Regions from separate parts of the Thalassobacillus sp. C254 genome, predicted to be linked through region 1. Evidence: riboswitches for the same ligand, from Rfam matches in the RefSeq annotation. Region 1 holds a riboswitch; the other holds the start of a gene.

The links. A riboswitch is a leader RNA that binds a small molecule or an ion and turns the genes downstream of it on or off. The one in region 1 is predicted to bind cyclic di-GMP.
Region 2: linked by a shared signal. The riboswitch ahead of JCM19033_RS12135 (hypothetical protein) and the one ahead of JCM19033_RS22630 (anti-repressor SinI family protein) in region 1 are both predicted to bind cyclic di-GMP.

What each region holds. Positions count from the first base shown of each region.
Region 1 is NZ_BAXQ01000023.1:30,345-40,816, reverse strand. Features, by position in the region: partial or broken gene cls (cardiolipin synthase) at 1-617, opposite strand, end outside; gene JCM19033_RS26395 (hypothetical protein) at 813-947, opposite strand; gene JCM19033_RS17410 (hypothetical protein) at 1,109-1,480, opposite strand; gene JCM19033_RS26390 (Na+/H+ antiporter NhaC family protein) at 1,720-2,604, opposite strand; gene JCM19033_RS26385 (hypothetical protein) at 2,631-3,107, opposite strand; gene JCM19033_RS17400 (hypothetical protein) at 3,274-3,510, shown strand; gene JCM19033_RS17390 (helix-turn-helix domain-containing protein) at 4,034-4,384, shown strand; gene JCM19033_RS22630 (anti-repressor SinI family protein) at 4,598-4,732, opposite strand; cyclic di-GMP riboswitch class I at 4,770-4,852, opposite strand; gene JCM19033_RS24440 (hypothetical protein) at 4,961-5,116, opposite strand; gene JCM19033_RS17385 (diacylglycerol kinase family protein) at 5,554-6,111, opposite strand; gene JCM19033_RS17380 (acylglycerol kinase family protein) at 6,111-6,302, opposite strand; gene JCM19033_RS17375 (hypothetical protein) at 6,266-6,451, opposite strand; gene JCM19033_RS17370 (helix-turn-helix domain-containing protein) at 6,599-6,925, opposite strand; gene JCM19033_RS17365 (hypothetical protein) at 7,148-7,627, opposite strand; gene JCM19033_RS17360 (DUF2325 domain-containing protein) at 7,654-7,983, opposite strand; gene JCM19033_RS17355 (cupin domain-containing protein) at 8,122-8,637, shown strand; gene JCM19033_RS17350 (cold shock domain-containing protein) at 8,686-8,883, opposite strand; gene JCM19033_RS17345 (penicillin-binding protein 2) at 9,147-10,472, opposite strand, start outside.
Region 2 is NZ_BAXQ01000012.1:403-10,874, forward strand. Features, by position in the region: gene JCM19033_RS12120 (hypothetical protein) at 1-450, shown strand, start outside; gene JCM19033_RS12125 (DUF421 domain-containing protein) at 1,019-1,594, shown strand; gene JCM19033_RS12130 (PH domain-containing protein) at 1,691-2,056, shown strand; gene JCM19033_RS12135 (hypothetical protein) at 2,096-2,389, opposite strand; cyclic di-GMP riboswitch class I at 2,439-2,526, opposite strand; gene JCM19033_RS12140 (NUDIX hydrolase) at 2,645-3,055, opposite strand; gene JCM19033_RS23465 (hypothetical protein) at 3,316-3,459, shown strand; partial or broken gene JCM19033_RS12145 (UV damage repair protein UvrX) at 3,514-4,778, opposite strand; partial or broken gene eutH (ethanolamine utilization protein EutH) at 5,046-6,133, shown strand; partial or broken gene JCM19033_RS12155 (3-oxoacyl-ACP reductase) at 6,159-6,919, shown strand; gene JCM19033_RS12160 (SOS response-associated peptidase) at 6,959-7,621, shown strand; partial or broken gene JCM19033_RS23470 (MFS transporter) at 7,653-8,707, opposite strand; gene JCM19033_RS23480 (MFS transporter) at 8,622-9,038, opposite strand; gene JCM19033_RS12175 (hypothetical protein) at 9,347-9,547, shown strand; gene JCM19033_RS28215 (hypothetical protein) at 9,695-9,844, opposite strand; gene JCM19033_RS12180 (cytochrome d ubiquinol oxidase subunit II) at 9,822-10,472, opposite strand, start outside.

The DNA of each region.
Region 1 (10,472 bases):
GAAAGAAAATCCCCACTTCCCCACCAGCTTGTGTCATCGCTTTAAAATCTTTTTCGTAAGGAGCCTAGATCCCATGTCATCATATAAAACGCGTACCTTTACCCCTTCTTCTGCCTTTTTGCAAGGGCATCGATGATCTGTCCTCCCAGTCCATCATTACGAAAGATATAATATTGAAGATGAATGTGGTCTTTTGCCTGTTCAATATCTTTTAAAAGAGAAGCGAACTTTTCTTCTCCATCCAAAAAAATATCAACGCTGTTCCCTTCTGTTAAGACAGCATCATTATTTATCAAATGCATGTAGATAAGGTTTCGATAATCATTAACGTATGATTCTTTAAAGAAGAAATCAGGATTTCGGATGTTAGCTGTTTGATTATTAATTAGGTCCTCTATCCCTATTTTCTTAATATCACCCCAGTCAAACAATCTTTTTCGGCTTAAGTTCTGGCCGAAGATAAGGTACAAAATAAATCCCGCCACTGGGACAAAGAAAAGAATCAGTACCCAGGCCCAAGTGGCCCCAGCATCTCTTCTTTCTATGAAGATAACCACAGCTGCAAAGATAATATTTAATAAATAGAGAATCCCTAATAAAATTGTAACTATATCCATATACTATCCCTGCCTTTTAATGGTAGGTTTTTTATTCCTCAACCCCCATATTTTATCATTTAAAACTTTATTTATATAGCCATTTGATCATTCCCTTTATTTCCTTCTTCATAGTATATTCATAGAAAAAGCTAAACATAATAAAATAGCCTTGATATCCAGGTCTCCAGATAAGCAAGGCTTTGAGTTACAGGATTATTCAGTTAGTTCGAATGTCTCTATCTTTGTACCACCGTCTATAGAATAAGAATCAGGTGAATCATTTACATAAATAACAACAAAGACTGCCACAAGCGCGAAAAGAAAACCTACAAGAATGCGTTGAAACAAAGCACTTCTCTCCCTTACCTAATACTTTTGCCCTTCATTATTATAGTTGATAAAAGACCATCGTACTATTCTTTTTTTCCTCACTTTCTAAAATATTCTTCTTGTTATTCCATTGGCTTGAGTTCTGTCTCTTTTAAGGTTCAATAAAATACTTGACTAATTCATCTTTCCCTGGGATTCTCTGGTCTTCTAATAATTTCTATACCGAATATCCCGTATTCATTAAAGTCAACAAGGCATTCTTGTTCATGCATTTCCTTTATTGGGGTGTCCTTATCGAATTTCAATTCTACATACCGGTCTGCATCTTCCACACTTCCGCTGAAAAGTGGATAGTCGATTTTTTTTATCTTTGGAAGAGTAATGGACTCATGGTCTCTAACGGTTCTCATGAGCCGATATCCCAACCATTTATTGTCATCCGAATAAAGGAGGTAGCCATTTACATCTGGATAAGTACCAATAGGGAGGTCTTTTGAAGCTTTTCCTTGAAAATAAATATAAATAAGTTCATCTTCCATTGTTATTAGCATCTTGTTCCCTCCTTTTTCTATATTCTTTATCGTAAGTATATAACTAACAGAGATAAAAAATGAAATATCCTGTATTTATCCTTTACTTTTCTTTTTATTGGCATCCTCACGGTTAAAAATTGCTGATTGCTGAAGAAAATACTCTATTCACTTGTGAGAAATCTTTTTTAAACAACCAAATAATATTTCATTTGCTGATAATAAAAGGCTCCTGTTATATCCCAGGAGCCTTTGCTTTATTACTTTTCTTCCGTTTTTTCCATAGTTATACCGGTAAAACCATATATGACGGCAATAATAGGGCAAAGCAAACAAAAAAACGCGTATGGTAAATAACTCAGTACATCCACCTCAAGGACACTTGCCATAAACACACCACTAACTCCATAAGGAATTAAAGCATTTATGACAGTTCCTCCGTTTTCTAGTGCTCTTGAGAGATTTTTTCTCTTTAAACCAAGTTCTTCATACTGTTTTTCATAAGCTTTCCCAGTCAAAATGACTGACATGTATTGCTCCCCAAGAGTTATATTAATCCCCATTCCTGTAACCACGGTGGATAATACAAGACGCCCGGTTGAGGCCACTAAAGCACGAATGGTTTCAAGAAGCTTTTCAATGATACCGAGTTTATTTAATAAGCCACCCATACTTAATGTTAATACTAATAGTGAAAGGGGCCACATCATGTCTTGAATACCGCCTCTTGTGAGCAATGCATCAATTTGTTCATTACCTGATTCGGCTGTGTAACCGTCCTGAATGAATGAAATATAGTTTTCGATCGTATATTGCGGCTGCATGATTAAAGCAATAAGAAAGGCAGCTGCTATCCCTGCTAACATTGTCGGCAAAGCTGGAGTTCTCTTTATAGCCAGAAGAACAATAACTACTGCAGGGAGTAAAGCTATTGGGCTAATAAGGGAAACCTCTGTTAGTTCAGCCATAAGTTCATTGACACCTGCAGTTTCTATCTCTGCTTCGGTTCTCCCAATTAATATAAACAACAACAGGCTGACACCAAAAGCAGGAACTGCAGTCCAGATCATATGTCTAATATGTTCAAACAAATCTACCCTTGTTACAGATGCAGCAAGATTTGTCGTATCTGAGAGCGGAGACATTTTATCTCCTACTAAAGCGCCAGAAACTACAGCACCGGCCACCATGCGAGATCAAAGCCAAGGAGGCTTCCCAACGCCATGAAGGAAACACCAATCGTTGAAGCTGTCGTAAAGGAGCTTCCCACGCATGCTCCCACTATGGCTGTAACAATAAATACGCTGGGAAGAAAATAGCTCACAGAGACAACTTGGAAGCTATAGTGAATCAACGTAGGTATAGTGCCCGAACTCATCCAAATACTGATAAGCACGCCAATAAACATAAAGATTAACATAGGAATAATTCCAGATGATACCCCTTCCACAATCCCTTCCTCTACCTTTTTCCAGGGTGCTTTCTTTATAAAAGCATATACTACCAAAAATATAAACGCTGTAAAAATAGGGACATGTGGAGGCGCCTCAAATACGATAAGAGCCGTTCCTATAAGTGATAGAATAACTAAAATGACCAATAATGCTTCTATTCTTGTAACTGCTGGCAATTGTTTTTGATTTTCCATATTTACCTCCATTATCACTGCTTGAACGCTTTTATGCGTTGAAGCACAACGTTAAACATAATAGGAAATTCTTTTTTTGTCAAGACAGGGCGGAAAAACAATTTTTAAAGAATAGGCGCTCCTTACTGATCAAATGTCATACGATAACAATAAGAGGTGAAAAGAAATGAAGTGGTACAAAAAAGCTCAATATTTAATTGGTGAACCTGTAGGGATTGCTTTAAAAAACGGCCGAGGCACTTCTGGTATTCTCTGCAGTCTGGGAAACACAAAGATCTATTTACTGGAATATAATAATGACCGCGAATTTTCACTAAAGCAGTACCATTTTGAGGATATTCATAATATCCATCCCTTCCCGCCTGTGCAGCACTTATCCTTTTACAGCAAGCTTGTCCACTAATTTTAATATATCCTTTCTTGTCACAATTAATTGTCCTTTTCTTTCTGCTTTTGATTCACTGTGTGAACACGAATTTGTTTTTTTGTATAAAATAGCCTGTCTGCCGGGCAGACTCTTACTAGATCCTTTTTTTAAGTATTGAGCCTCGTTCGTCCATATAGGAAAGTCATGCAGATTGCTGCATCGGTACAGATGGTATAATAAATCCCGCATAGATCCAGCCAATACATTAAGCCTTTTAAAGAAAGACAGTACCTTCCTTATTTTCTATAGATACTTTCAAGCATTCCTTTATCGAGGTTTATATTTTACTTTCTATTTATATATTTTGTTCGCTATAAGGAAATTTGTTCTATAAATTAGAAAACGTGAAAAACGTTAAATTAGTTCGTTTGTTCCTAATAATGAACGAATATGTTCTTTATATATTATATTTCTTTTAATTTTCTCTGGTTTACTTTTTTCCCAAAACGGAAATTGTTTTATATAATGAACAAATAACACCCTAACTGGAGGGGGGAAGATGATAGGTGAAAAGATTAAGGTCAGAAGAAAAGAAAAGGGATTAACCCTTTCTGAATTGGCAAACCGTACGAAGGTTTCTAAATCCTATTTAAGCTATATAGAAAGAGACCTGAAGAAGAATCCTTCTATTGATGTTCTTAAAAAGCTTTCCAGTGTATTAGACCTCTCTATTGAAGAATTGATAAATGAACAAGAGCTATACAACGAACATAGCGGGGAACACCTGGACGAAGAATGGCTTCAGCTTCTGCAGCAAGCCATTAAGTCAGGAATTACAAAAGAAGAGTTTAAGCAGTTTCAGGATTTTGTGAAATACAAAGCATGGAGCAATGAAAAAGATAAAGGATAATGATTCATTTTTTAAGTCACGAAGCTACTGAAACCCAGGTTTCAGAGTTCCTGTCCTGAAAGACTCTTTTTGACCTGGGGCTGTTTTCAAAAGTAACCCTTTTGAAAACAGTCTTTTTTAGGTTTCAATACACTGAAAACAATTAGAATTAGGCCTGGGTCCGGCACCCCCGGACTCAGGCCTTATTTATCAGTATGTTAAAGCATGTCATTCTTAATGCAGTTTATTATTGCAGGATTTACGTCGGAAAAATGCTCTGATTTCTTCAGGCGTCAATCCTTGAGATAATGCTTCCTGAATCAAAAATACCCATTCTTTGTCAATTTTTGTATTAGCTTTACTATTCATTTTAGCACCACCTCAAATATAAGAAATATTTGAGTGCTTAGGCAGCCCAGCCATCCTAGTAAACACCTTAGACCTGTGACTTTGCGCACCTGCTTTTCAACAGGGATGCCTTGTTCTTCAGCACATCCTGTAACATCTGCATTCTCGTTTTTAAAATCCCTTATCAGTCAGAGAAACATAGTCCTACGTAAACATTTTTTCTGATTTATCTTTTAGGGTGATTATGACTTATATCATCACCTTCTTCTCATCCACCTGAGATGAGTGTAAGTGTAAAAACTTCCTCACTTCTTCTACTGTGTACCCTTTATCCCTTGCCTTCACAAGCAGCTCTAACCATTCTCTCCTATCAGGTGTTTGATTTTCCAGGTGGTTCTTGCTCATTTTTCATGCACCATCCTTACTTCCTAAATATGAACCCTCTTCAAGCAGATAATCTTGCATAACGCAAACTGTATAAATTAACGAGACATTTAAGCATTGGGTAGAAATCAGAACTTTTGACGCACTCCTATACTCTTGGATACTTCATACTATACAGGGGTCCCATATGTAATTCTGTAGAAAGCTGTCACCTAAAATGTTTTTTTATTTTCTTTTTCTAACAAAATTCCTCTTTATACAAACTTCTTTGACTAGCAATACATGACAGCTTATCTGTTTTAAAGAAACTCTTTCTCTCCGCGTCTGGTCAAAAGCACTGCTACAGGTCCTTGAAGGCGCAATTTCCCTCAAAAGACAAGCAACCATTTAATGCATAATACCTACGCAAATAGACTGCTGAGATAACTTTCTCAACAGCCTTCTTAAAGCTCATTTCTTTATCTTCGGGAGTTTCCTACTAAGAAAGAAAATTGTTTTGATACGACGTTGATTTCCACCGGTGTCTCAGCATAAATTTCACCGTCCATGTCTACCTTTTGAGGGACAGAGGTATCTAAATGCAGCGAAGAAGCCTGAAAATGTACTACCTGTGATTTATCCTGGTTCCATTCAAAGGTTCTTTTTGCAACTAGGAAATCCTTTAATAACGGGAGTCCTGCCTCGTATACAATAAAAACATCAAGAAGACCATCAGCAGGACTTATCGATCCTCCTGGAATTTCCTGTCCGCCAAGATACTTTCCATTAGCAATCAGTATCATCACAGCTTCGTCTTCAACTACTGTTTCACCATGTTTTAAAACGAAAGAAAAAGTATTCCCCTCTGTTAAATGCTGGAATGCACTTAAGTAATAACCAGCTTTACCAAACAGATTTTTAATATTTTCATTAACACTTTCCGAGGTATCTGATACCAGCCCAACCCCTAGAAAATTAGTAAATACCCGATCATTTGCCTGTCCAACATCTATATTTATAGGCTTGCTGTCATTCATTAACGCTTCAGCAGCTTTTTTATATTTTGAGGAACATTCAAAGATCTGGAGAAGTCATTAGCCGTCCCGCCTGGCAGCACTCCGATCACAGGGGAAGGGTTAATTTCCTTTAAGCCATTGAGACATTCATGAACAGTGCCATCTCCCCCATAAATCAGTATAAGCTCAACCTCGTTCCATGCGCCTTGCATATTTCTTCTCCCTCTCCTTCTTCTTCTGTTTTAACTATGACCAATTCTTTTATATGGAGCATGAAGGTGGAGATCGCTTCGTTAAGCTCATTTCCTATTTCTTTTTCACTTACGTTCCCTTTATACACAAGCAGGGCTTTTTTAAACATAACCTCCACTCACTTTCTAGGAGTATTCTTTATTGATTCGTAATATGATTAAGGTCATACCAGTATATCGTAAATAAACTGGGGATTACTCATTTTCCCCTTGATATAATAAAAAACACTCTATACCCAAAACTGGGGTATAAAGTGTTATTGGTTATTGATCTTCCACTTATTGAATTCTAAAAAGTCTTTAAATTCTTCTTTAGACACACCAGATTCCATTGCCTCCTGAACAAGCTTCATCCACTCACTATCAAGCTCTTGTTCCATTTCCTCTGTCTCTTCCTTGAGTAAAAAATCTATCGGAATGTTTAATTGTTTGGAAATTTTATCCAAAAACTGAATGGAAGGGTTAGTTTGGATGTTCCTTTCTATTGCGCTTAAATATGACTTGGCAACACCTGCTTTTTCAGCAAGCTCTGTTAATGAAAGGTTCCTTTCTAACCGATATTTTTTAACGCGGTCACCAATCATCCTTCTAGTCTCCTTTATATATCTAGTCATGTTTTATATTATACCATCGAAATGATATATGTATGTTATAGTGAACAAAAAAGCCAAGAAAGACCTAGTAAAAAGGGATACCTTACCAATTATTTGTAAGTCTTAATTTTCAATATATCACAATTATTTCAATATATCTTTACATATGCCAAAAAAGCAGAAAACTAGTTTTCTGCTCTCCCTTAACAAGAATTACCTGTATGATTTTTTTAAATGTCTGCCAGTGGTTAACATAATTATATTCAACTTCCATTCTTCTCCGTTACACTCTTTTTTCATTACGTTTTCTGCCTTTATCAGGAGAGCTTTAGTTATTTCTCTTTTATCCCCTATAAATAACCACGCTTCTTTTTGAGAAATATTATGAGGATTGTCTTCTATATATAAGGTTACTTCTTCATTTAGCTTTAGTTTTTTTGAAACATGAATGGTGTAGAGAACCGGCAAAAAATTCAGCAGATAATCAGTGAAGGCAGCTGTGGTAAGTAAGTATGCTTTATAGCTTGAAAAACAAGCAGAAGGGATCTGCTTCCAATAAAAATTAATATTGTAAAGTACTTTTTTTATCGTTGTTTTTGGATTGTCCAGTATTGTTTCTATTATGCATTCAGCAGCTGTTTGAATAGAGAGTTCCGTAAGATGTGTATCTAAAACCAGATCCGTTCTCCTCATATCCTTTTACCTCCACTTTTGTTATTTCACCGCTCCTCCTTCATCAGTGGGCATTGCTCACAAAAGGAATCACAATGAGAAAGAGCTTTATATATCGAACACCAGGACCTTTTGGCATAACAAACTGGCACAGATTGTTTACTTGCTTTCTCTTTCAGTTTTTTAGATAAGTTGTGGTTAATAAAGTCTGTTAATACAAGAATTAATTCAACGTGCTCCGGTATTTCTCTTTGCACTTGCTTAACCTTTCTCCCGTTAATATGTATGATGTTTTTAACTCCCAGCTTTTGCAAATGGTCAGGGATGGCACCTAATCGATCTGCCCCTACAATCATTAAAGCCTCCACGCTTCTCACTCTCCTTTAAATGAAATCTATTCTCAATTACATTCTAATTGATAAAGATTATCAATGTCAATTAATTGTTTGGTTTTATTGCCGCCTATTAGAGGAATTAAATTATTACCTTACCTTTTGTTCCAAGGAGGAATAACATTGGTTTACTCTTTACATGACTTTCAAGTGAAAGCAGTTTTTTTTAACGAGGACGGCAATATCCCTAACAATCCTACACTGCCTATGCTCTATTACCCGATGGTGTTAGACGAAGATGATAGCATTATGGAAATTTTCGAGAGAAATAATTGGAGGAACAGCTGGACAGGCAGTGTTCTCCCTTATCACCATTATCACAGCAATTCACATGAGGTCCTGGGAGTACAAAAGGGCACAGCCGCTATTATGTTTGGTGGAGAACACGGGGAAGAGATGCACGTAAAAAGAGGAGATGTTGTGATTCTCCCTGCTGGATGCGGGCATAAAAAGCTGAAAGCAAGTACAGATTTTGAAGTAGTGGGGGCTTATCCAGATGGAAAAGATTATGATATGAAAACCCAGAAAGATCCTGTAAGTCAGGAAGTGTGGAATAATATAAAAGATGTAAAACTGCCGAAGGCCGATCCAGTCTTTGGAAAGGATGGACCTCTAATTGAGCGTTGGCATCAAGATTAAAAAAGGATGTCTTGGTATTCAAGACATCCTCTGCTTTTATTATTTTAATTATACACGAACTACGTTAGCAGCTTGTGGTCCACGTTGTCCTTCAACGATCTCAAATTCAACCTCTTGTCCTTCATCTAAAGTTTTGAATCCTTCAGATTGAATAGCAGAAAAATGGACGAATACATCGTCTCCGCCTTCACGCTCAATAAATCCAAAACCTTTTTCAGAATTAAACCATTTTACTTTGCCAGTCATGTTAACGGCCTCCTTAGATAATAAAAAAAATTGCTTCAGTGAATACCAGGAAAACAAATCTTTTTACGTCCTTACTGAGGCCGATAAAAACTGTTTTACGATGTTACTCACTTTCGCCTTCTTAAATGTATCACACGAAGGAAGCGATTGCAAACCTAACTGGAAAATTTTTAATGTTGATGAATCCTCCGTATGCCAAGGGTTCTGGGATTTCGACTTCACTTATCCTCCCTGTATTCTACTGAGATGGATATCCTCGTTTTCTATCGTTCGCTGAAGAAATCTTTAGCAAGAGGGACAACATAGCCGCTTCCACCACGACCTTCTACTTGCTCCAGCATCATGGTTACCATAAGGTCTTTATTTTCATAATCAAACCCGACAAACCAGCCTAACTGTTCCCCATCTTCATCGTCTAGCGATTGTTTTAATTCAGCAGTGCCGGTTTTCCCTGCGAGAGGCATTCCCTCTTCATAAATATCATGGGCGGTTCCACCTGAGTCCTCCACCACAGCAATTAAAGAATTCAGAATGGTTTCAGCTGTTGTTGGAGATATAATATCTTCCTTCCAGTATCTCCCTTCATCTCTTTTAAGCAATGTTGGTTCTATCATGCTTCCATCGTGAAGAAAGGCTGTATAAACAGCTGAAAGGTGCACTGGGTTTGTCAGTACTTCTCCTTGTCCATACCCAGTGTCTGACAATAAGGCTTCGGCATCTATTCCATCATTTGAAAGTCTTGAAGTATAAACCGGATACTCGAAAGGAAGAGTTTCTTCAAAACCAAAGTCTTCTATACGGTCTTGAAAAGCCTCTTCACCTATTCTTAATGCTTGCTGAGCAAAATAAATGTTATCAGAGTAAAGCATTGCCCGGCGTAAATCGACTTCCTCTATATCCTCATTCACTCTCCTTACACGATAGCTTCCCCAATCTTCTCTTTCCTGCCAGTGTTCACCTTCAATGGTCATTACTTCTTCAGGATGTAAGGTTCCTTCTTCAATGCCTATGGCTGCTGTCACAGGCTTAAATACTGAACCGGGTGAATAACGCTGGCCAAATCGGTTTAAAAAAGGTTCATCTTCATTTTCCTGCCACTCTTCCCACTGCTCGCTGCTAACACCGAGGCTCATGAGGTTGGGATCATAGGATGGTGTATTGTACATGGCTAATACTTCTCCTGTTACAGGATTCATAACAACTCCCGTGCCTGTATCTCCTCCCAGACTGTCCGATAGTTGCTTTTGCAAAGTAGCATCAACACTCAACTCAAAGGTCTCACCTGCTTCTGCCTCTTTCTTTAACACAACCTCTTTGACCTCGTCATTTTCATTTAGGATTTTAATCCTTGCTCCGACTTCTCCTCGAAGTTCTTCTTCCCACACCGCTTCCAGACCGGATTTACCAATTCTTGAGTTTTCGTGGTATCCTTTCCATTCCCTTTCTTCTAATTCCTCAGCAGTAATTCCTCCAGTATATCCAGTTAAGTGGGCAGCCATTTCTCCCAGTGGATACTCTCTTCCTTCTTCCGTACTGATTCCAACACCTGGAATATCCAACAGTTCACTTTCACGGTCATCTTCTACAGG
Region 2 (10,472 bases), on a different contig from region 1:
ATGATTGGTTTTCTTTTTCCTTGGGTTATGGGTCTGATCCTTTATAAAAAAGATAAGCAGGTGATTACGCGAGCCGTGCCGTTTGTTTCTGTTATTTCGCTGATCATAAACATTCTTGGAAACAGGTACTGGGTTGTTAAACCAAAAATTTCTTCAAGAAAGCTGCAATTTTTGACTACCATGCCTCATAATTTTGGTTACTTTCCGATCCTAGGGGCTCTAATGATTTATTGGCGGAAAAAAAGAGTTTTTTCAGAAAAAGCAGATCTGTTTCTATGCACTCTTCTCAGTACATTCTTTGAACTTATTGCTGTAGCAGCAGGAAGGGTAGAGTATCGCAATGGCTGGAATATCTATAAAACTTTTCTTTCTTATTTGTTTCCAGCTTACTTATTATACAAGTTTAACTGTTGGAGAGAACGATCCACAATCAGCAGCATGAATATGTAGTAAGTACATTCTTTAATCAATGAACTGCTCGTGTTTCAGGATGATGATATACCCATACCTTGGGGATCATGTCATTTACTGGAAATTGGAGTACAATAAGAGATATCCTCAGCACCTCTCTAGTGTACTTGCAGATCGAGGAGCCCCTAAGTTGAACTTTTCGGGCTCCTCTTTATGTACATTGATTAATCCCATCCAAGAAGGAATCTGCTTACATTACCCCACCCTTTGTTCTAAGAAAAATCCTTGCAGTCTTGGTGTCTCAATGAGGACTTGACCTGCATATCTTCCACTTTACCGCCTGATTTAATTTACTCCATAAAAGGTGTAACACACCCCCTTCTTTTTGATTTTTCGTTTGGTCTCTTCCTTTTGATTGTTTGGTTTGCTTTTATACTAAGATCCTCTTGTTCTTCAGTTCTCTTTCTAAAGAACGTCGGGACCGTGTTTAAAAATGGACAGGAAGGAGAATCTAAAAACGTGACAATGGGACACAAGCTTTAGCATCTATTGGCTGTCTATGATGCTGAATATGAAAGAGGATGGGTTTAGAAAAGGAGGATAAGGCGTGGAAACTGATTTTATATGGGAGTCAGTTTTGATGGTATTGGTAGGTTTCTTATTACTGCGAGTTACAGGCAGAAAATCAATTTCCCAGCTGACAATCCCGGCCACTGTTATCTTAATTTCAATCGGTTCAATTATTGTACAGCCCATTATTGAAACAAGTGTAGTAAAAACGGTTATTTCTGTTGCTATTTTTGTATTGGTGCTTTTGATCGTTGAATACCTCCAAGTGAAATCAAACCGAATGGAAAAATTTTTTACTGGTGGATCGGTACCAGTAATAAAAGATGGCAGACCTCTTCTAAAAAATATCAAAAAGGTAAGGCTTACAGTAGATAAAATCGAAATGCATCTCAGGCAAAATGGGATCATCAGCATGGAAAGTGTAAAGAGAGCAACCATTGAACCAAATGGACGTTTAGGATATGAGTTGACAGAAGACGCCAGGCCGCTTACTGTGGGAGAATTCAAGCGTTTATTGCGAGAGTCTAATGAACCGCCGCCGAAAGAAGGTAATTTGTTTAGAGAAGCTGAAGAAGGGAAACACCTCAATCCTCCCCCGGAAAAATTGGACTAGGGCAGGGCATGATGAGTCAATGGATTGTAATCACTTTTTGTTAGTGAGAGAATAAAAGAGGCATGCAGAGAATTTATAGATGGAGGGATGGTAAAGGTGAGTTTGTTTCGGAGAGGAGACAATAAGAGAAAGCATATAGACCAGGCACAGGAGTTTTTATTTGAAGGAGAAGAGCTTGAGAGTACATATGGACTCATGGTCGACTTCGTTGCTTTTACGAGTCACCGTATTCTCTTTGTTGACCGTTCCCTTATTTCTAAATCCCGGTCAGCAGTATACAGTATTCCTTATGAAAAAATTGAGGAAATAGCCATTGAAAAGACTGGGGTGTTTGCTTTTTCAAATAATATCGAAATCGCAACAAAAAGAGGAACTCATCAGCTTCAATTTCTAAAGGATACGGATGTAATGGAATTTTATCGAAAGCTCTCTCAGCGTATTTGCGAACGGTCTAAACAGTAAGTTTTTGAATAAAGCAAAGCCATTGTAATGACAGGGTTTCTACTGTTGATTACAATGGCTTTCATATTTTTCAATTTGACGAAAAGCTTTTTGGCGTAGTTGTGCTTGTGTGCTTTCTAGTAGAGCATTCCATGGGATATTGAGGTCTTGCTGGATCACAGTTTCACAGGACCTTCCCTGAAAAATGATCATTCCAAAAATTGCTACTGCATCAATTTCAGGTGCACGCTTTAAGGTTTCTTCCACATTAATAGCAAAGTGATAGACCGTATTCCTGGGCTCCTCTGTTAATTGGACATTACCGATAACAATGGTTTCTAATTTCATAGACATATACACTCGCTTTTCTTTGATTATGGTTCAAAAAAGAGAGAAAAAGAAGTACAGCAGCTGGCTGGCATAGTGTATCTTCATACCTTAGCCCCTAGTGTTTTCGTCACTGCTTTTCAGCAGCTTTGCCTTTTCATCTAAACTTATGATATAGCCTTTATTTTACAAGAAAACAGAGAATTTAAAAGGATTTTTCTGTTAAGCTCTCGATGACCCAATTTTTATAATTATATGCATATCACTTTGTGCTCACCTGTGTTACTTGATAATAGGGCGCGAGGCGCCTGACAGGAGATCTTTAAATACTGCTTTCTGGGCTGGCCAAATGTCTGGCAGCTTATCCAAGGGAAAAAATTTCAGTTGAAGAGATTCTTCACTTTTTCTTAGCTGTCCGCTGAATTCTTTGCAAGTAAACATGATTTTAACGAGAGAGACCTCATCTCCATTCTGTAAAATACGTTCCTGCTTTTTCCCTGAATAGATTCCAAAAATCTCTACCTCACCCAAGGTAAGTCCTGTTTCCTCAAATATTTCTCTTTTCGCTGTTTCTTCTATGGTTTCTCCTAACTCCATGTAGCCTCCGGGGTGTCCCCACTTTTGGTTATCTGAGCGAAGTTCCAGAAGAAGACGGTTTTCTTCATCAAAGATCAGCACTCCTGCAACCACCATAATTACCTTGTTCTTGCCTGTAAAGCTTCGTAAGTATGTAATATAATCCTCTTTCAAAAAAACACTCCCTTTTTAAAATCGTTGTCATCTCTTTGAAGCGGAATGAATAACATAGTAAAGTGTGTGAGTTCTTCATGGCTTGCTGGTGCGAAAGAAAGTTTAAGTCGGAAGAACCGGGGGTAAATAAACCTTGCTCATTTAATGACAGTGTTTATTTACCATAACCCCTTAGAGGATAACATAATAGGAGGAAGTAACGAATGAAAACCGAAGTTAACGAATTGATTGATTACTTGGCAGACCAGGTAGCATCCTTATCAAAAGAAAATGCTTTGCTCAAATCAAAGATCGAGTATCTTACAGGTGAACAAATACATGAGAAAAAGACTGAAGAGGCCAAATGATTTCAAAGGGGCTTCCCTATGATGGGATGCCCCTTTGTTTTTTAGTGCAACTTCCTATCCTTCTGCTTTATGACCTCCCACCAGAGTAGAACGGTGGCGGGCGGTGCCGGCCTTTGTATAAGAGACGGCCCGCAAAAGAGAATCCGCCCCATGTTTTGCTCTTACTTGATCCATTACATAGCCCAAAGCTTTTCGCTTTGGCTTTTTCGGATCAAACAGACTGAGCTGAGTGCAGCTGTCTTCACAAACCTTCGATAAGGTAACAGACAGGCTTCTCACCGTTTCACCGCGGTAGTGCTTTCGAAAAGATGAAGGCAGACATGGTAGATTTCCTTTGTTTCATTCGTCGGCTCAGATACGGTATAGGAACGGTGAAAACCGCCTGCTTCCTTGTGACTGTACCCAACGCCGAGACTGATCGTCCGGCCGGCTTTTCGTTCCCTTCTGGCTCGTCTTGCCACTTCTTCGCTCATTTCAAGAATGACATGCTTTATTTCTTCCTCCTTTTCATAATCACGAAGAAGAATCTGGCTTTTACCGTAGCTGATTTGGCCGTCCAGAATAGGAGCTCCTATTTCTGAGAGATCAATTCCCCACGCATGATGGTACAGCTGGCTGCCCATAACACCAAATTGTTTTTCAAGAAGTTCAATGGGAGTTCGGGCCAATTGCCCAACTGTTCGTATTCCTAAACGGTTCAGGTTTCTCTCCATCCGACTGCCGATGCCCCACATCTTGCTAAGGGGCTCCACGGGCCAGAGCTTTTCTTTTACGTCTTCAAATTGCCATTCAGCGATCCCTTTCTTTTTTGCATCAAGATCAAGGCACAATTTTGAGAGAAGCATATTTGGGCCGATACCAATGGCACACATGAGTCCAAAACGTCTGAGCATGCTGCGCTGAATCACTTTTGCCATCTGACGGGGAGAGTCATAAAGGTGAAGAGAGCCATCCACTTGAAGAAAGCTTTCATCCACACTATAGGTATGAATATGAGCGGAGGGAACAAATTCAGCAAAGAATTTAGTCAGTTCTACAGAAGTTTTTAAATAAGCACTCATCGACGCATTTACGATCTGTATGTCAGGGTCGTCCGGAATTTCAAACAGACGGCTTCCTGTTTTGATGCCAAATTTCTTTTTCATAGCTGGTGTTGCTGCCAGAACCACGCTTCCTGACCGTTTTGTATCAGCTACGACAGCAAGGCAGCATGTGAGAGGATCATGTCCAAGGTCAATTGCCGAGCAGCTTGCATAAAAGCTCTTCATGTCTATACAGAGAATGGTTTTTCTTTTAATTTGACTGTACAGAGTATCCATGAGCTTCACCTCGCCATGCAGTTTCTCTTTATTATATGCGAACATAGGTTCTTGATTCAAGGTGAAGGGTGCTGGTAAAAATTGATTAGGTGCCAGGCACTGCAGCAGGGAGGGAAGGAGAAATGCCTTTGAATCAAAGAAAAGTACCATAAGCATGTTACAAAAAGATGACAGTTGCGTAAGGTGCCAGGCACCCCGAAAGAGGTGTCTGGAAGCGTCGTGTAGAATGAAAAAGAGAATTAAAATGTAAAGCTGGTGGTCAGCCTGATGTCAATTAATGAAATAGTGGTACTAGTTCTTGTTGTTTTTATGATCATAGGGGCTGCAGATAAGATAGGCGGCAATCGTTTCGGCTACGGTGAACAGTTTGAGCGGGGATTTATGGCGATGGGCCTTTAGCGATCGCATGATCGGAATTATCTCCTTGGCTCCAGTTCTTGCAGAGCTTCTCCGGCCGGTGGTGGTTCCCTTTTTCTCATGGATAGGGGCAGACCCCGCTATGTTTGCTACTGCGTTGCTTGCCTTGGATATGGGAGGGTATCCACTGGCTTTGGAGTTAGCTGAAAGCAGGGATGCTGCTTTGTTTGCCGGCATTTTACTGGGCACGATGCTTGGTCCCACCCTTACCTTTACTATTCCAGTGGCTTTAGGTCTCATTGAAAAAGAAGATCGTCCTTACTTAGCAAAAGGGATTTTGGCAGGGCTTACTACGATTCCTCTCGGCCTTCTTGCGGGAGGGGCGGCTGCAGGTTTTTCAATGGAGATGATGCTTCGAAGCATTGTGCCATTGTGATTTTCTCCGGGGGGATTGCTTTAGGCCTGTGGCTTCAGCCCGTGTTATGGTGACTCTTTTTATGCTGTTCGGCCAGGGGGTGACGGCCTTGATGGTTGGAGCAACAGCGGTTATCACCTTTCAAACGCTCACAGGCTGGACACTTGTTTCTGGCATGGCCCCTATTAGTGAAGGGATCCAAATTGTCGGCATGATAGCTATTATGCTCGCAGGAGCTTTCCCTCTGGTCCATTTTTTAAAAAAGGCTTTTGGGAAGGCTCTGTCTCCATTAGGAAATAAGGTACATATGAATGAAATCTCAGTTGTCGGCTGGCTGTCCTCTTTAGCTCATGCCATTCCTATGTTTGAGATGGCTCGGGATATGAACCCCCGTGGAAAAGTAATGAACTTTGCTTTTGCAGTGAGCGGAGCATTCATTTTAGGAGGACACCTTGCTTTTACTGCCTCTGTAGAAGAGGAAATGATTACAGCTATGATGATCGGAAAGATCACGGGAGGAATCACGGCAATGATAGCAGCCTTTGTGTTAACAAGGGGACTGGAAGCAGAGGTTCAAAAGTAATAAACCACAAAAAGGAGGAAAGGATATGGATATTAAACGTCAAACAGTACTTGTTACAGGAGGAAGCAGAGGACTGGGCGAAGCAGTGGTGCGGGCATTTGCCCGTGAAGGGGCCAATGTCGTCATTAACTATTACCAAAGCAAAGAAAGAGCCGAGAACCTTGCTGAGAAACTCGGTGAACAAACGGTTGCTCTCCAGGGAGATGTGCGCAGCAAAGAAGCGGTTGAGAAGATTTTCAAGGAAGCGGCGGCATACTTTAAGACGCCGATCACAACCATTGTAAATAACGCCTTAGTTGGTTTCAGCTTTGATCCAGTGGAAAGAAAAAATGCGGAGGACATCAGCTGGGAGGATTTTTCCGTTCAATTTGAAGGAAGCGTCCAAGCTGCTTTGAATACTGCACAAGCGGGAATTCCTGACATGAAAGCACAGGAATTCGGTCGCATAGTTAACATTGGAACGAACCTTGTGCAAAATCCAGTGGTTCCCTACCACGATTATACAAGTGGAAAAGCTGCATTGCTTGGGCTTACAAGAACCATGGCCCGTGATCTCGGGCCATACGGAATCACCGTGAACATGGCTTCTGGCGGACTGTTAAAAGAAACGGATGCCAGTAAAGCAACATCAGCAGAGGTATTTCAAATCATTCAGCAGAATACACCTCTTCAGCGGGTCATTACACCTGAAGAAATGGCTGATGCCGTTTTGTTATTCGCCTCCCCCTAAGCAGAGCGGTGACGGGGCAAAATCTTATTGTAGACGGCGGTCTCGTGATGAAGTAAAGAGGCAGAGAGCGCTGTTAGATAAAGGAAGTGATCGGAATGTGCGGGCGGTATACGTTGACAGCGGACAAAAGAATGATCCAAAGAAGGTTCGCAGCAGAAGTCATTCCAGAAAGAGTGGATGGAAGGTACAACATTGCTCCAAGTCAGGAAGTGCTTTGCATTATAAATGACGGAACAAATAACCGGGCGGGCTTTATGCGCTGGGGACTGGTGCCTTCCTGGGCGGATGACCCGAAGATCGGGGTTAAAATGATCAATGCAAGAGCTGAAACAGTGCATGAAAAGCCGGCTTTTAAAAGGCTGTTGCAGCGCCGGCGCTGCTTGATTGCAGCCGATGGATTTTATGAATGGAAACAGGAAAACGGTGGAAAACAGCCTTATCACATTCAGGTAAAAGAAAAGCCCCTGTTTGCGTTTGCCGGTTTGTGGGACAAGTGGGAGAAAAAAGGGGAAGTTATTAGTTCCTGCACTATTATTACGACGAAGGCCAATTCTCTTATAGAAGATATTCATGCCCGAATGCCTGTCATTTTAAGGGCGGAAAGGGAAAAAGAGTGGCTCGATAAAGAAGAGGATGATCCTTATCATCTAACAACATTGTTAGAGGCTTTTCCATCAGAGAAAATGGAGGCTTATCCCGTTTCCCCCGAGGTTAATCACCCAAAAAATGAATACGCCAGCCTGATTAACTCATTGTAAAAACAGGCGTCATCCTTGATGGCGCCTGTTTCTAATCCGCAGAAGAGTGCTTTTTAAATGTCATAGAAAACAAGAGCAAAGCGAGAAATGAAAGAACAGTGAGTCCAAGAAACAGGTTGGAAAAGATGGTATTCTCCCCCTGCAGAGCAAAAGGATTCAACACAATCCCTGTATCCTGAAGGTCTAAAATTGCTCCAAAGGAAGCACTGCTAAAAGCTCCTGCTACAAAGTTTAACAAATTAAACAGTCCAATCCCTACTCCTGTTTGTTTAGCAGGCAGGATAGCAGAGAGAATATTTGCTGTTGAGCTTTGAATAAGCGGGAAGCCAATATAGGAGATAACCAGGCACACAGCAATAATCCAGGGAGCAAATCCGGCAAAGGTGGAAAGAAGGATTGTTCCGGAGCCTATGAGAACTAAAGCCAGGACCACCACCTTTTCCCCGCCTATTTTGTCTACAAGCTCTCCCCCCGAACGTCCTAGTATACCGGCGATCATAGCCCCCGGGAAAAGAACAAATCCAATAGCTAAGGTGCTTAGGTCATAGAGGTCCCGAAGCATAATAGGGATGACAAAAATCAGGCCAAACAATACACTGGTTCCTAGAAAGCTTGTCAGTATGGTAATAGTGTAGGCCCGGTTTTTTAACATTTCAGGCCTGATAAAGGGATCTTCAGCTTTCAGAATTCTAAGGATAAAGAATACAAAAGATAAAGAAGCGACAGGGATAAGCCACATCATGAGCGTGGTGACAAAGGCTAGAAAAGAAGCAATCGCTATACTAAATAGGAGTGCACCAAGGTAGTCTATTTTTCCTTCTCTCTTTTCTTCTGCAGGCATCCACTTACGAAAAAACGGGATGGCGAAAACGGAGGCAACAGAAAATAAAAACAAATAACGCCAATCAAGGATGCCGGCAATAAGCCTCCGGCAATAGGACCGATCCCTGAAGCAAAGGCAATAGTAGAGGAGATGATACCAAACACCTTTCCCCGTTCATTAGGGAAAAAGCGGGTTGGGATTATAAACGCCAGGGCAGGAATAGTCGCACCTCCGATTGCCTGCAAAATCCTTGATGCAAGCAAAAAACCATAGGAAGGAGAAAGGAAACCTAACAGCGCCTAGAGCGAACATGCTGATCCCAAATGTAAGAATCGAACGGATGGGAAAGATATCCGCAAGCTTTCCATACATTAATGCACCGACAGCATTCACCATGATGTAACCGGTCATCACCCAGCTGACTTGCGAAGGAAGCAGATTAAAGTGATCAGCGATATCCGGTATGGCTACATTAAACATCGTACCATTCATAACAGAAAAAATAAGAATGAGAGCAACGAGACGAATAAGTCGTTTTTTTAATAAGGGCTCAAGCTCAGGAGGAGAATGAGCACTAGTTGCAGAAGTAGTCATACATTTCCTTCTTTCACAACGAATTCTCTGGCTTAATGAGTAAAATGAAGTAAGGTAGGGAAAAGAACTATAACTTGTACTCAGCCAGCTTTATTTAAAGACCAGATGTTAATATTACGAGTCTCTAAATATATTGTCAACAAACGCGCCTTTCTATAACGCTGGAAGAATGAAGAGGCATACCCCAGAAGCTTTTGGAATAAAGATAGAGGGCTTGGAGGAAGAGCAGAAAAATTTAGAAGTCAGCATACAAGAAAAAGAAAAATATTATGTAAGCGCTTTCTAAAAATAGGAAAGAAGGTGGTCAGGTGGTAAACGCAGCGAAAGATAATATTGCTTACTTTTTGATTGGCTTTATTCTGGTAGGACAAACAATCAGTGCGCTTGTCATGAGCATACCAAGGATTAGCAATGTCTTACATCTCCTATGGATCGGCTTTATCGTAGCTGCCTTTACAGCCAGTGTTGTAGCTCTCTTTTCAGATATAAAAAAGCAAGAAAAGGATTAGGCTGGATCGTTGGATCTTTAACCATATCCGGCGTTCTGCTTCTCTACCACTTGGAGACCCTGTACGAAATGATCATGATATTAACTCATTAAGCTGCCCCCTTTGGAAAGAAAAAGGGGGCGGGAATTTTGAAAGCAGTAAAAGAAGTCATTGAGGGGGAAAGTGATTCTTCCTTTTCCCGCACCACAAAAACAAAAACAAAAGAGAGAAGCCGACGATAAGGAACGGCGCAACCATAATCAGAAAATAACTCCATCCAGACATAGCATTCCTCCTATTGTTTTTTTCCTTGTACATACTCGGTATCAAATAAAAAAAGACTCATAAGCAAAAGCAGTGAAGGAATAAGCAGCACCATTCCGCCTGCAAAAGCCAAAAGTAAGGCAAAGGCCATTGAATCATTAACGACTCCGTCATAAATGGTGAGGTGAGGATAAAGCAGGTAGGGTAAATGGGAGGCTCCGTACCCAAACCAGGCGGTAAAGTATTGGGTCATCACGCATACAAAAGCGAGCCCCGGTTTTCTTCTCTTCCATGTTAAAAAAACGACTCCACAGAAAAAGAAGAAAGAGATCATGAATATCCAGCTGAGATCTGCCAGGACTTGAAAGCGTACAGGGCTGTGGCGGCTGATGGCGAACACAACGAAAAGGCTTGCGAGCATTACAGGGAAAGCCAAAAATAAGGTGTACTTACGGAAAAGTCTGTATGCTTTTTCCTCGGCAGCTTTCCAGCTATAAAAGGCAAGAAAAGATGATGAAATAAACAAAACGCTCACCATGGCCAGAGATACCAGGCTCCAGGGCAGCCAGCTTGTTAAAAGGTCATGATAAAGAAGTTCAATTGTTCCGTTAGAAAACTGCAGAAAACCGCCTTCTGAAATAGCAAGAATTACCGTGAGAGAGGCCGGTATGAAAAGGCCGGC